One region of the Microbacterium sp. ZKA21 genome, then DNA from elsewhere that is predicted to be linked to it. Evidence: predicted binding sites of a transcription regulator. Region 1 holds the regulator's gene; each other region holds the start of a gene.
The links. Region 1 encodes LexA, which represses DNA repair genes until DNA is damaged. Its sites were predicted from a motif close to TCGAACANNTGTTCGA; they were not measured.

Region 2: M2317_RS15360 (DUF222 domain-containing protein) is a predicted target of LexA. The motif match lies at 1,451-1,466, and genes of this name have one in related genera.
Region 3: M2317_RS06850 (DUF222 domain-containing protein) is a predicted target of LexA. The motif match lies at 1,656-1,671, and genes of this name have one in related genera.
Region 4: M2317_RS04970 (DUF222 domain-containing protein) is a predicted target of LexA. The motif match lies at 1,357-1,372, and genes of this name have one in related genera.

Annotation. Positions count from the first base shown of each region.
Region 1 is NZ_JBNPVV010000004.1:325,664-328,784, reverse strand. It holds gene M2317_RS11110 (histidinol-phosphate transaminase) at 1-118, opposite strand, end outside; gene M2317_RS11105 (LysM peptidoglycan-binding domain-containing protein) at 165-524, opposite strand; gene lexA (transcriptional repressor LexA) at 807-1,493, shown strand; gene metE (5-methyltetrahydropteroyltriglutamate--homocysteine S-methyltransferase) at 1,557-3,121, opposite strand, start outside.
Region 2 is NZ_JBNPVV010000008.1:19,673-22,793, forward strand. It holds gene M2317_RS15360 (DUF222 domain-containing protein) at 194-1,441, opposite strand; gene M2317_RS15365 (S8 family peptidase) at 1,954-3,121, opposite strand, start outside.
Region 3 is NZ_JBNPVV010000002.1:568,161-571,281, forward strand. It holds gene M2317_RS06845 (sugar transferase) at 1-1,106, shown strand, start outside; gene M2317_RS06850 (DUF222 domain-containing protein) at 1,804-3,051, shown strand.
Region 4 is NZ_JBNPVV010000002.1:137,571-140,691, reverse strand. It holds gene M2317_RS04975 (glycoside hydrolase family 127 protein) at 1-1,277, shown strand, start outside; gene M2317_RS04970 (DUF222 domain-containing protein) at 1,410-3,002, shown strand.

The sequences.
Region 1 (3,121 bases):
GCGTGTTCTCGTTGACGTTCAGCGCGACCGGAAGCGGCGCCTGCGGAGCGCCGTACGGGGTGAGGCCGCGCAGATCATCGCGGAGAGGAAGGTCATCGAGGGAGGTCACCCGCCCCATGCTACCGAGACGGCTCCACCGCCCGAGGCCGATATGACGAAGCGTCTCAACCCGCGTAGGCCGCCGGGATCGCCAGTTCTTCACCGATCATCAGCGTGCCGCCTTCGAGCAGGTTCAGCTTCTGCAGGCCGTCGACCACGTCACGCGGATCGGCACCGGGCGCGATCTCCTCCGCGATCGACCAGAGAGTGTCGCCGGGCATGACGGTGACCGTCTCGAACGACGAGGTCACTTCCTCACCACCGGCGTAGGCGGATCCGCCGCTGAGCGCCGCGAAGGCGAGACCGACCGCCAGGGGAAGCGCGGCGAGGGCGAGCAGGACGCGGCGACCCCGTGCCGTCAGACGCAGCCGGGTGACTGCCGCGGACGGACGGATGGACGGTGCGGTGACGCTGATGCTGCTCATGATCGCTGCTCCTCGTACTTCCTCTCCCGATCGGGAGACTTTGGCGTAGCGTTCGCATTCCCCACTCGGCCGGGAGTGGGGGATGCGAAGCTACGTACCGAATGTATCTTCGATTTCGAATGACTGTCAAGTCTTTTTCGAAACCGGATCGTCGAATCCTCCGACACGCTCGAACAGATCTTCCCCGCACGCGGAATCTCGGATACGGTTTCGCTAACGACACCTCACCACGGGCCTCCGACATCGATGCCGGACACCCGATCGGTCAACGAAGGAGCAGCCATGAGCGACGCATCAGCCCCCGGCACCGAGGCACCGCGCACTCGTCGACGCAAGAGCCTGAGCGCCAAGCAGATGGCGATCCTCGAAGTCATCCAGACGTCGATCGCGCGGCACGGCTATCCGCCGAGCATGCGCGAGATCGGCGACGCCGTCGGACTGAAGTCGCTCTCGAGCGTCACGCATCAGCTGGGCCAGCTCGAGCTCAGCGGCTACCTGCGCCGTGACCCGGGCAAGACGCGCGCCATGGAGGTGCTGATCGATCTGCCGGGCAGCGGCACCGAGAACCCGGCGGACACGGCTCCCCCCGTCGGCGACGCAGCGCTCGTGCCCCTCGTCGGGCAGATCGCGGCCGGCGTGCCGATCACTGCAGAGCAGCAGGTCGAGGAGATCTTCCCCCTGCCGCGCCAGCTCGTGGGCAAGGGCGAGCTGTTCATGCTCAAGGTCAACGGCGAGTCGATGATCGATGCCGCCATCTGCGACGGCGACTGGGTCGTGGTGCGCACGCAGAACACGGCGGAGAACGGTGAGATCGTCGCCGCCATGCTCGATGACGAGGCCACGGTCAAGACCTTCCGACGCCGTGACGGCCACACCTGGCTGCTCCCGCGGAACTCCGCGTTCGAGCCGATCCCTGGCGACGACGCGACCGTGCTGGGCAAGGTCGTCGCGGTGCTGCGCGCGGTCTGATCCCCTTCGACAGCAGAGCGGCCTCTCCCGATCGGGAGAGGCCGCTCTGCTGTCCTGGTGCGATCAGATCGCCACTGACACGTCCTCGCGGACGCGGCGGGTGGCCTCGACGATGTTGCGCAGCGACTCGGTCGTCTCGTCGTACCCGCGGGTCTTCAGACCGCAGTCCGGGTTGACCCACAGCTGACGGTTCGGGATCTCGGCCGCCGCACGGCGCAGCAGCGCCTCGATCTCGTCCGTGGAGGGAACGCGCGGCGAGTGGATGTCGTAGACACCCGGCCCGATGCCGTGGTCGAAACCGGAATCGACGATGTCGTCCACGACGTCCATCCGGCTGCGTGCCGCCTCGATCGACGTGACGTCGGCATCCAGCGCCCGGATCGCGTCGATCACGACGCCGAACTCCGAGTAGCAGAGGTGGGTGTGGATCTGGGTCGCCGCGACCGCTCCGCCGGTGGCGAGGCGGAACGAGTCCACCGACCACTTCAGGTACGCGGCCTGGTCCGCCTGCTTGAGCGGCAGCAGCTCGCGCAGCGCGGGCTCGTCGACCTGGATGATCTCGATGCCGGCCTTCTCGAGATCGGTGATCTCCTCGCGCAGCGCGAGGGCGACCTGGTTGGCCGTCTCGCCGAGCGGCTGGTCGTCGCGCACGAACGACCAGGCGAGGATCGTGACGGGTCCCGTGAGCATGCCCTTCATGTGCTTGGCCGTGCGGGACTGGGCGTAGGTCGACCAGTCCACCGTGATCGGCGCGGGACGGGACACATCGCCCCACAGGATCGACGGGCGGGTGGCGCGCGATCCGTACGACTGCACCCAGCCGTTCTCCGTGACCGCGAATCCGTCCAGGTTCTCGGCGAAGTACTGCACCATGTCGTTGCGCTCGGGCTCGCCGTGCACGAGGACGTCGAGGCCGAGGTCCTCCTGCAACGCCACGACGCTGTCGATCTCCGCACGCAGGAACTCCTGGTACTCCGCCTCGGTGATCTCGCCGCGCGTGAAGCGCGCACGCGCACGGCGGATGTCACCGGTCTGCGGGAACGAACCGATAGTCGTCAGCGGGAGCGCGGGGAGGCCGAGGGCCTCTTCCTGCGCCGCCTCGCGCTCCGCGTAGGAGACGCGCGAGAAGTCGGCATCCGACAGGGTGCGGGCGCGCACGCCGCCGTCGCGGACTCCTGGTGCCGACAGGCGGTCCGCCAGAGCCGCGGATGCCGCGTCCAGCTCGTCCTGGATCGCCGCGCGTCCTTCGGCGAGACCGCGGGCCAGCGTGACCACCTGCGCGACCTTCTGGTCGGCGAAGGCGAGCCAGGAGACCAGACGACCGTCGAGCTGGTACTCGTCCGTGACGTCATGCGGCACATGCAGCAGCGAGGTCGAGGTCGAGGCCGCGATCCCTGCCGCACCGAGCGCCTTCAGCGCTTCGAGCCGGTCGAACGCCGCTGCGAGGTCGCCGCGCCAGATGTTGTGGCCGTCGATCACACCGCCGACGAGCACCTTGTCCGCAAGCCCTGCGGCGGCCGCGGGAACGGAGCCGCGGACCAGGTCGACGGCGATCGCCTCGACCGGTGCGGCGGACAGCACGGGGAAGGCGGCATCCAGCGACGCGTAGGGAGCAGCGACGAGGATCG
Region 2 (3,121 bases), on a different contig from region 1:
GGCCCGGCAGGCGCGGCAAGCCCGGCAAGCCCGGCAGGCCCGGCGTACCGGACATCACCGGATCGGCGGACCAGATCCATGCCGCGGACCTCACACCGCTGACCGCACTGGTCCGGCAGACCTGTCCCCGCGCCGCAGATCTCCCCGGCCAGGCCGGCAGATCTGACCCCGGGACCCGAACCCCGCGGCGCCGTCAGGTGAACATGACGCGGGGTGGGGGTTCGTCGATGTAGGTGCGTCCGGTGGGGCTGGTCCAGGCGATGACGCCGTCGGGGAGTTGGGTGACGGACCATCGATGTCGATCGGGCAGGTCGGGGTGCTTCAGGGTGTGGTGGTTGACGCAGAAGCAGCACAGGTTGCACAGTTCGGTCGCCCCGCCCTTGGCGTGGTCGTGGTTGTGATCGATCTGACACCGTCGCGCGGCGCGTTGACAGCCGGGGAACCGGCAGCGCTGGTCGCGCGCCCGAAGGTACCGTTTCATCGACGCGGACGGGGTGTACGTGTCGGTGATCGTGAGCATTCCGGCCGGGTCGAGGAACAGGCGCGTCCACAGTGGGGTGCGTGCGGCGAGGGGGCGGACGTGTTCGGGGAGCATCGGGCCGAATCCGTCCAGGTGCGCCATCTTGTCGTCGTCTCCGGCAAGGGTGGTGGCGGCGATGGTGACCTGGATGGTCGCGCGGATCGCTTCGGCGGGGGTGCCGGTGGCGCTGCCCAGTTCGCTCGCGACGAGCAGTTCGAGCATGACGTCCGCGCGGATCTGGTCGAGGGTGCGGTCGTCGTTCTCCGCCGGTCCGACCGCAGGGCGTTGGGCGATGATCTGCTTCGCGGTCTCGGTCGCCCGGTCGTAGGCGGCTTGGATGATGTACTCCGGACCGGAGAGCACGAGCTGGCCGACGCCGTCATCGAGCGGATAGGTGCGCGCCTGCCGAGACGACAACGCGGCCCGGTGCCGTTGCGCGACCGTGGCCGGCGCGATCGACGCGGCGATCGCCTTCACCAGGACCAGGGTGCGGCCCGGACTCTCGGACACCGCGACCTCCAGCGCCCGCCCCTGATACTCGGTCACCTCGACATCCGACCGGGCCGACAGGGCCGATGCGCCTTTCACGATCGCGTCGGCGTGGCGGGACGTGATCGCCCCGTCCCGCAGCGCCCGCCAGACCAGCGGGAACTCGCGCGTCAACGTGTGCGCGCGGTGCAGCATCGCATTCGCGGTCCCGGTGGAGAGGTGCGAGACCGCCGCGAGCTCGGCGACCAGCGACCGCAACGAGATGTCATGATGCGCGGATCCGAACGGATCCTCGTCGAGCAGCATGTCGAACCGTTCGGCCAGCAACCGGGCCCGCTCGGCCTCCAACGACGCAATCTGCGCGTTCACCGACTCGAACGATTCCAGCAGCGCGTCCTCGCGTGCCGTTCGATCCTCAGTGATGAATGCCATACTCCAGTTTAGAACATAGATGCGATTAAAGGCAAGGGATCGGGCCGGTTTTTCTCGAACGGATCTGAGAAGCTCGGCACGTTTCGACTCCGGCGGCCCTGCGTCCTCGCTCAAGAACGGAGGGGAAGGGGCGGCTCCGCCGTCCTCGCTCAACGGACGAGCGGGCAAGCGGGCGAGCGGGCGAAGCGCGCGAAGCGGGCGAAGGCGGCGCGCGGGCGAAACGGGCGAAGGGGGCGAGCGGGCGAAACGGGCGAGCGGGCGAAGAGGGCGAAGAGGGCGAGGACGAAGAGGGCGAAGGCGAAGAGGGCGAGGGCGAAGGGCGTTCACTCGACGAAGCAGGTCGGGCGACCCCGCCGTCCGCGCTCAGCGAACGAACGGGAAGGGACAGGTCCGCCGCCCCCGCTCGACGAACGACGGAAGGCCCTCGCTCAGCGAACGACGGAAGGTCCCTGCTCAACGGACGAGAAAGGCGGGGCGGATGCCGCAGCACCCGCCCCGCCCCTCTCGTACTGCTACTGCGCGTCGACCGTGACGACAGTGCGCACCGCGGAATCGCCGTACTGCACGACGCCGAGGTAGCGCGTGCCGGCGGCCAGACCGGACCACGACACGTCGTAGCTGGTCGGCACTCCCCGCACGGCATCCAGCGGATTCGGCGTCGCAGTGAACCCGCCCTCACCGGCTGGCTGGACCGCGGCGTAGGACATGTCCCACGTCATCGGACCGGTGGTGGAGTAGATGTTCGCGACCACGCGGTACGTGCCGGCCGTCGGTGCCGCGACCGTGACCTGTTCGTCCGCGGAACCGGTCGCCGACTGCCACACCTGGTAGTAGCGCAGGTCATCCGGGCTCACGACGCGGTACACCGTGAGGTCGAGATCGCTGCCCTCGTCATCCGACGAGTCGAGGTCGAACCGCGCGAGCGTCGAGCCCTCCGGGACGTCGACGATCCACGACACGTTCTTGCTCGCGTCGCCGGAGTTCTCGTCGCCCGAGTGACCTGCGACCGGGTTCGCCTCGTCGAGCAGCAACTGGAACGGCGTCAGACCCGACAGAGCGAGCGGCAGCTCGCCGGTCAGACCCGGCGTGACCTCCACGGTGGCGCTGCCGTCGATACCGGTGCCCGCGACCTCGGCCGGAGCGTCCGCCGTCACCGGGAACACGGCGATCGGGGATCGGACCTCGCGGTCCTCGCCCGTCCAGGTCAGGGAGCCGGTGGCCCACTGCTCGACCGGGGCGTCGACGTTGTCGACGGTGACCGTGAAGGTCGCCGTCTCGCCCGCGGCGCCGAACGTGAGCGTGGACGGCTCGACGGTGACGTCGAGACCGGCGACCTCGGCGGATGCCGTGTAAGTGCCCGCCGCGGTCGACGTGACGGTCCGCGTCACGGTCTGCTCGCTGGTCAGCGTGCCGATCGAGATCGACGCGAGGTTCAGGTCGCTGCCGTCGATCGGCTCGACGCCGTCGAACTCGGCGAGCTGCTTGCCCTCGAGGAAGGCCGCCCAGTCCGCAGGTCCGTTGAGGTACAGCATCCCTGGGTCGAAGAACCGGGTCGGCTCGACCTGTCCAGCGCCCTGCTCGAACGGGTCCGTGTTCTCCGATCCGTCGGCGAGCACGGTGTTGGACGCGGTCGTCATCATCGCGGACTTGATCTCCGACGGCGCGGCATTCGGCCGCTCC
Region 3 (3,121 bases), on a different contig from region 1:
TGAACTTCTCGCGTGCACTCGTCGCGGTGGTCTTCCCACTTGGGCTCGTGCTGCTCCTGCTGTCGCGCTGGCTGTGGCGTCAGTGGCTGCGCCGACGGCAGAAGGCCGGGCGGTACCTGCACAGGGCCGTGGTGGTCGGCGAGCCGTCGAAGGTGGCCCATGTCGCGCGCGAGATCCGCCGGGCCAAGAGCAGCGGGTACGAGATCGTCGGCGTCATCACCGAGGGCGCGTCCGAGGACGTCGTCGCCGGCTTCGAGGTGCTCGGCGACATCGCGAACGTCGAGACGCTGCTGGACGACGTCCGCTTCGATGCGCTGATCATCGTCGGGTCGGACGATCTCGATCCGCTGACGATGCGGCATCTCGGGTATGCGGTGTCGGACCGCGACATCCAGCTCATCATGGCGCCGGTCCTCACCGACATCGCCGGCCCCCGCCTGCACACGACGCCGGTCGCAGGCCTGCCGCTCGTGCACGTCGACTTCCCGCGGATGGAGGGCTCCAAGCGGTTCCTCAAGCGCACGTTCGACATCATCGGCTCGATGCTCATGCTCGCGCTGCTCTCGCCCGTCTTCCTCATCACCGCGATCGCGATCCGCGTCGACGGGCCGGGGCGGATCTTCTACTACCAGGACCGCGTCGGCCGCGGCGGGCACACGTTCGGCATGCGCAAGTTCCGGTCGATGGTGGCCAACGCCGACGACCAGCTCGCCACGCTGCTCGACCTGCAGGGCAAGGGCGGTTCGCCCCTGTTCAAGGTCGAGGACGACCCCCGCATCACCCGGGTCGGTCGGTTCCTGCGCAAGCATTCGATCGACGAGCTGCCGCAGCTGATCAATGTGTTCCGCGGAGAGATGAGCCTTGTCGGCCCTCGCCCGCAGCGCGCGTCCGAAGTGGCGCTGTACGACGACGTCGCGCACCGGCGCCTGCTCGTCAAGCCAGGGATGAGCGGACTCTGGCAGGTCTCCGGGCGCTCCTCGCTGTCGTGGGAGGAGACCATCCGTCTCGACCTCTACTACGTCGAGAACTGGTCGCTCATGCAGGACATCATCATCCTGTTCCGCACCGTCCGTGCGGTCTTCCGGCCCGGCGCGACGGCGCACTGATTCTCGGGGGTCGTCCGCGGGCTTCGGGGGTCGTCGGCGGGCTTCGGGGCCGTCGGCGGGCTTCGGGAGTCGCGGCGCGGGGACCGGCTGGCGTGGCGGGCTTGCGATGCCGTGGCGGGGATCGGCTTTGGATGTCGTGGCAGGGAGCGGTTGGCGTGGCAGGAATGCGGCGGCGGGCGGGCGGCAGGCAGGGTGGGCATCGAGTGTCAGCGTCATCAGCGCCGTCATGTGCGTTCACGGGATCGTGCAGCCGGTGAAGCTGTGGTCCGCCCATTGGGCGAGGGGCCGGCCGTGCGCTGAGGTTGTCGCGGAGTCTGGCCGGGGCGGTGAGGCTGCAGTGGCGGGGCTGGCGGGGCTCGGCCGTGTGGCGGGTTCGTCGGCGGGCGGTCGGGCGGTGGGCGTCGAGCGCCGTGGTCATCAGCGTGGTCATGTCTGCCGGGGACCGTGCATTCCCTCGCGGCACAGTCCGCCCTGAAGCTGATACCAGGCGGTCTGCGTCTGTGGCCGGTGGGAGCAACTACGTCGACTAGAGATATTCGAATATTTCTTTCGAACATCTCTTCCATTTTGGATGCTGTCGGGGTAGTCTGGGGTTATGTCGACGACGCATCTGGATCCTCTGCACGAGGCGGTTAGCCGCCTCGATGCGGTGTGGTCGGATGCTTCGGATGCGGCGGGTCTGGACCGGGCGGGACTCGTGGCCGCGAACGCGGCACTCGGGGTGCTGCACCGGCTGGTGGATGGGTTGGAGGCGGAGGTCGCGGCGCGGATCGCGCACGAGTCCCGGCCCGAGCTCGGCGCGGAGTCGCTGGCGAAAGAGCAGGGGTTCCGCACCGCGGGACAGTTCGTCGCGACCGTCACCGGACGGTCTTCCGGGGAGGCGTCGCGGTTGGTGAGGGTCGGGGAAGCGACCGCACCGCGCAGCGACCTGCTCGGGGCGCGGCTGCCGGCGAAGTACCCGGCCGTTCAAGCCGCCCTCGCCGGTGGGCGGATCGGGGCCCCGGCGGCCGGGCTCATCATCGCCCTGCTCGACCGGGTCCGATTCAAGATCGACATGGATCGGCTTGCCGAGGCAGAGGCCGCCCTGGCAGACAAGGCGGCCGGGTTGTCGTTGGACGAGGTCCGTAAACTCCTCACCCACACCGAAGCGCACCTCGACCCCGACGGAGTCCTGCCCCGGGAGGAAGCAGCCCGCGCGCAGAACAGACTGGTCATGTTCGAACGCGAGGGGCGCCTGCACATCGACGCCGATGTCGACGTCGCCACCGGTGCGCCGATCAAAACCGCGATCGAAGGGCATGTCACCGCGGTGCTGAACGCGCGGGCGAACGCCCTCGACCCGGACGCTCCGGACGCCGACCGGCGCAGCATCGGACAGTTGCAGGCCGACGCTCTCGCCGATATCGCCGCCCACGCCCTCGGCTGCGACAGCAACTCCCCCGCCCTGGCCGGGGCGACCGTGATCGTCCGGGTCGGGGTGAACGACCTGACCGATGGAACCGGATACGCGACCATCGACGGCATCGACCAGCCCATCAGCATCAGCGCCGCCCGACGCATGGCCGCATCCGGGGGCGTCATCCCCTACGTCCTCGGCACCGACAGTGAGATCCTCGACTGGGGCCGGGAGAAACGCTTCTTCACCCGCACCCAACGCCTCGCCCTCGTCGAACGCGACGGCGGCTGCGCCGGATGCACCCTCCCACCCTCCATGACCCGCGCCCACCACATCGACTGGTGGCAACGCGACCAAGGACGAACCGACCTCGACCGCGGGGTCCTGCTCTGCGACAACTGCCACCACCGCGTCCACGACAACGGGTGGGAAATCAGAATCGAAGGCACCGGTGTGACCGCGAAAGTCTGGTTCATCCCCCCACCCAGCGTCGACCCCGAACGCACCCCACGCCTCGGCGGCACCGCCCGCTATAACCTCGCCGCCTGACACCGGCGACGCCTGAAAGCTTGTGCGTCGATGGCGCTGAGCACCTTTAGCGTTCCAGCATCGAAAGCAC
Region 4 (3,121 bases), on a different contig from region 1:
GCGATGCGATCTGCGGGCACGCCGAGGTCGAGGTCGGGCTCGCGGAACTCGGCCGCGCCCTGCGCGAGCAGCGCTTCATCGATCAGGCCGCGCTGTTCATCGAGCGGCACGGACGAGGCTCGCTTCGCGACATCGAGTGGGGTCGGAAGTACTACCAGGACGATGTGCCTGTGCGCGATGCCGACGTGCTGCGGGGCCATGCCGTACGCGCGAACTATCTGTCGGCAGGGGCGACGGACGTCGCGGTCGAGTGCTCAGATGGCGGCCTGCTCGACGCATTGCGTGCGCAGTGGGATCGCACGCTCGAGCGCCGGACGTACATCACCGGCGGTCAGGGGTCCCATCACCAGGACGAGGCTTTCGGCGAGGACTGGGAGCTGCCCACCGACCGCGCCTACTCGGAGACATGCGCCGGCATCGGCTCGGTGATGTTCTCGTGGCGGCTGCTGCTGGCGACCGGAGACGCTGCGTACGGCGATCTCATCGAGCGGACGCTGTTCAACGTCGTGGCGACGTCACCCGCACCCGACGGGAAAGCGTTCTACTACGCGAACACGCTGCATCAGCGGGTGCCGGGGGTGCCGGCCGACCCCTCGGCGACGTCGTCACGCGCGTCGTCGTCGCTGCGCGCGCCGTGGTTCGAGGTGTCGTGCTGTCCGCCGAACGTCGCCCGCACCTTCGCCAGTCTGGACGCCTACGTCGCGACGGCGGATGACGACGGCGTGCAACTGCACCAGTACGCTGCGGCGCGGGTGCGCACGGCGCTGCCCGACGGACGTGTCGTCGCGTTCGACGTCGCGACGGCGTACCCGGCGGACGGGCACGTGCGGCTCACGATCGTCGAGGACGGCGAGTGGACGCTGACTCTGCGGGTGCCGGCATGGGCGGACGGGGCGACGCTGCGAGTGAATGGTGCGGAGTCGACCGTCGCTCCTGGTTCCGTCACGGTGCGCCGCGCGTTCCGCAGCGGAGATCTGGTCGAGTTGGACCTGCCCGTCGCGCCGCGCGTGACGGAACCGGACCCCCGAGTGGATGCCGTCCGCGGCTGCGTCGTCGTCGAGCGAGGGCCCGAGGTGCTCGCGCTGGAGTCGACCGACTTCGGTGCCGACGTCGTGGATGCCGTGATCGCCGGTGACCCCGTCGAGACGGACGGCGGGGTGATCGTGCCGGTGCGCGACCGCGCGACCGGTTCCGTCGTGGATGCTCCGCTGGTCGCGTACCACGACTGGGCGCAGCGCGGCCCGTCGACGATGCGGGTGTGGTTGCCGACCAGGTGAGGCTACATCTCGCGTTTTCGCTCGAGTGAACCTTCGGCGTCGTCAGAGCTCCGTTCAGCCATCGATTTCGAGTTATCCACAGAAGAAATATTCGAGACCCGAATGTCTGTGGCCGGGTGTTGAATAGTAGTTATGAACAGCACCGCGGCAGTTCTCGGAAGGGTCGTCTCCGACCTGGATGGGTCGATCGAGTCCGCGGTGCGTTCGTCCGGTCTGGACGGGATGTCGGATGCGGAGAAGCTGGAGGTTCTGCGGCTCGCGGGTGAAGCCCAGCGCCGGTTGGATGCGCTGGTGACCGAGACGGTCGCGTGCGTGGATGGGCGTCCGACGGTGTCGGGGGTGCCGACGTTCCCGGCGGTGTTCGGATGCCGGAACATGAACGAGTTGCTGCAGCGGGTGCTGCGGGTCGACGCGTCCGGGGCGTCGCGGGTGGGGAAGGCCGCAGAGGCGGTGAACCGGAATGCGGAGATCACGACCGGGGCCCGACTGCCGGCCCGGTGGCCCGGGTTGCGGGAGGCGCTGCTGGACGGGGTGGTCGGGATCGCGGGACTGTTGGCCGCGATCGATCCGATCGACCGCACGAGGGGCCGGATCGACGGACAGGACCGACTACGGGCCGATGCCGCGCTGGCGGACTGCGCCCGCGGCATCGACGACACCGTGGCAGACCCGGGCGGCGCGGATGCCGAGACCGACGCGGCCGAGGCCCGTCGGGCCGAGGCGGGTCCGGCGGCGACGCCGGATGACCTGCGCCAGTACGCGCAACTGATCGCCACCTATCTCGACCCGGACGGGTCTGCACCGTCCGAGGCGCAGGCCGCGGTGAACCGATCGCTCACGTTCGGGCGGCTCCGCGACGGCGTCTACCCGATCCGAGGCGCCCTGCTGCCCGAGGTATACGCGCAACTGAAACTCATCATCGACGCGCAGACCAACCCCAGAACCACCGGCCCCGCTGATCTGGGGGTCGCGTTCACCGACAGCGACAGCCGCACCAGCGCCGACGGCGCCGGAAGTATCGATAGTGCCGGCACCTTAGCCGGCAGCGGCAGTGCGGGCGTGGGCGCAGACATGGGCGATGCGCTGCCCGGTGGGTGCGGGTCGCCGGAGGACCCGTTCAACAGCGACCCCCGTGCCGTGATCGACTCCCGCACCAGGCCGCAGAAACAGCACGACGCCCTCGCCACAGCCCTCTCCATCGCCGCCCGCCACGACGACATGCCCAGCCTCGGCGGCGCCGCCCCGACGCTCGTGGTCCAAGTCGAAGCATCCGACTTCGCGCACGGCACCGGCTGGGCGCACATCGCCGGTGCCGACGCCCCGGTCCCCGTCTCCGTCGCCGCGCACACCGTCTGCGAGGGGATGATCCAACGCGTCCTGTTCGACGAAGGCCGCATCGTCGGGATCACGACCACCGACCGCCTCTTCAACGCCTACCAGCGGCGAGCGATCACCCTGCGCGACAAGGAATGCATCATCCCCGGCTGCCACGTCCCCGCATCTTGGTGCGAGATCCACCACGTCGAGGAACACTCCCGCGGCGGCCCCACCCACACCGACAACGGGGTACCGCTGTGCTACTGGCACCACCGCACCATCGACATCTCGGGATGGCAGATCCGCATGGTCGACGGCAAACCCCAAATCCGCGGACCCGCCTGGTGGGACCCCGAACAGAAATGGCGCACTCCCCGACCGCTCCTCCCGGAATGGGTCGGCGGCTGAGAACGGAGCTGGATGCCCGGGTGCGGTGCTCCGCACCCGAGCCGGCGGACGCAGCGGGAGGGAACGCAGACGAAGCACGTTCTCGACGCCTCGCCGTATGCAGACGAGTCCACGAACGA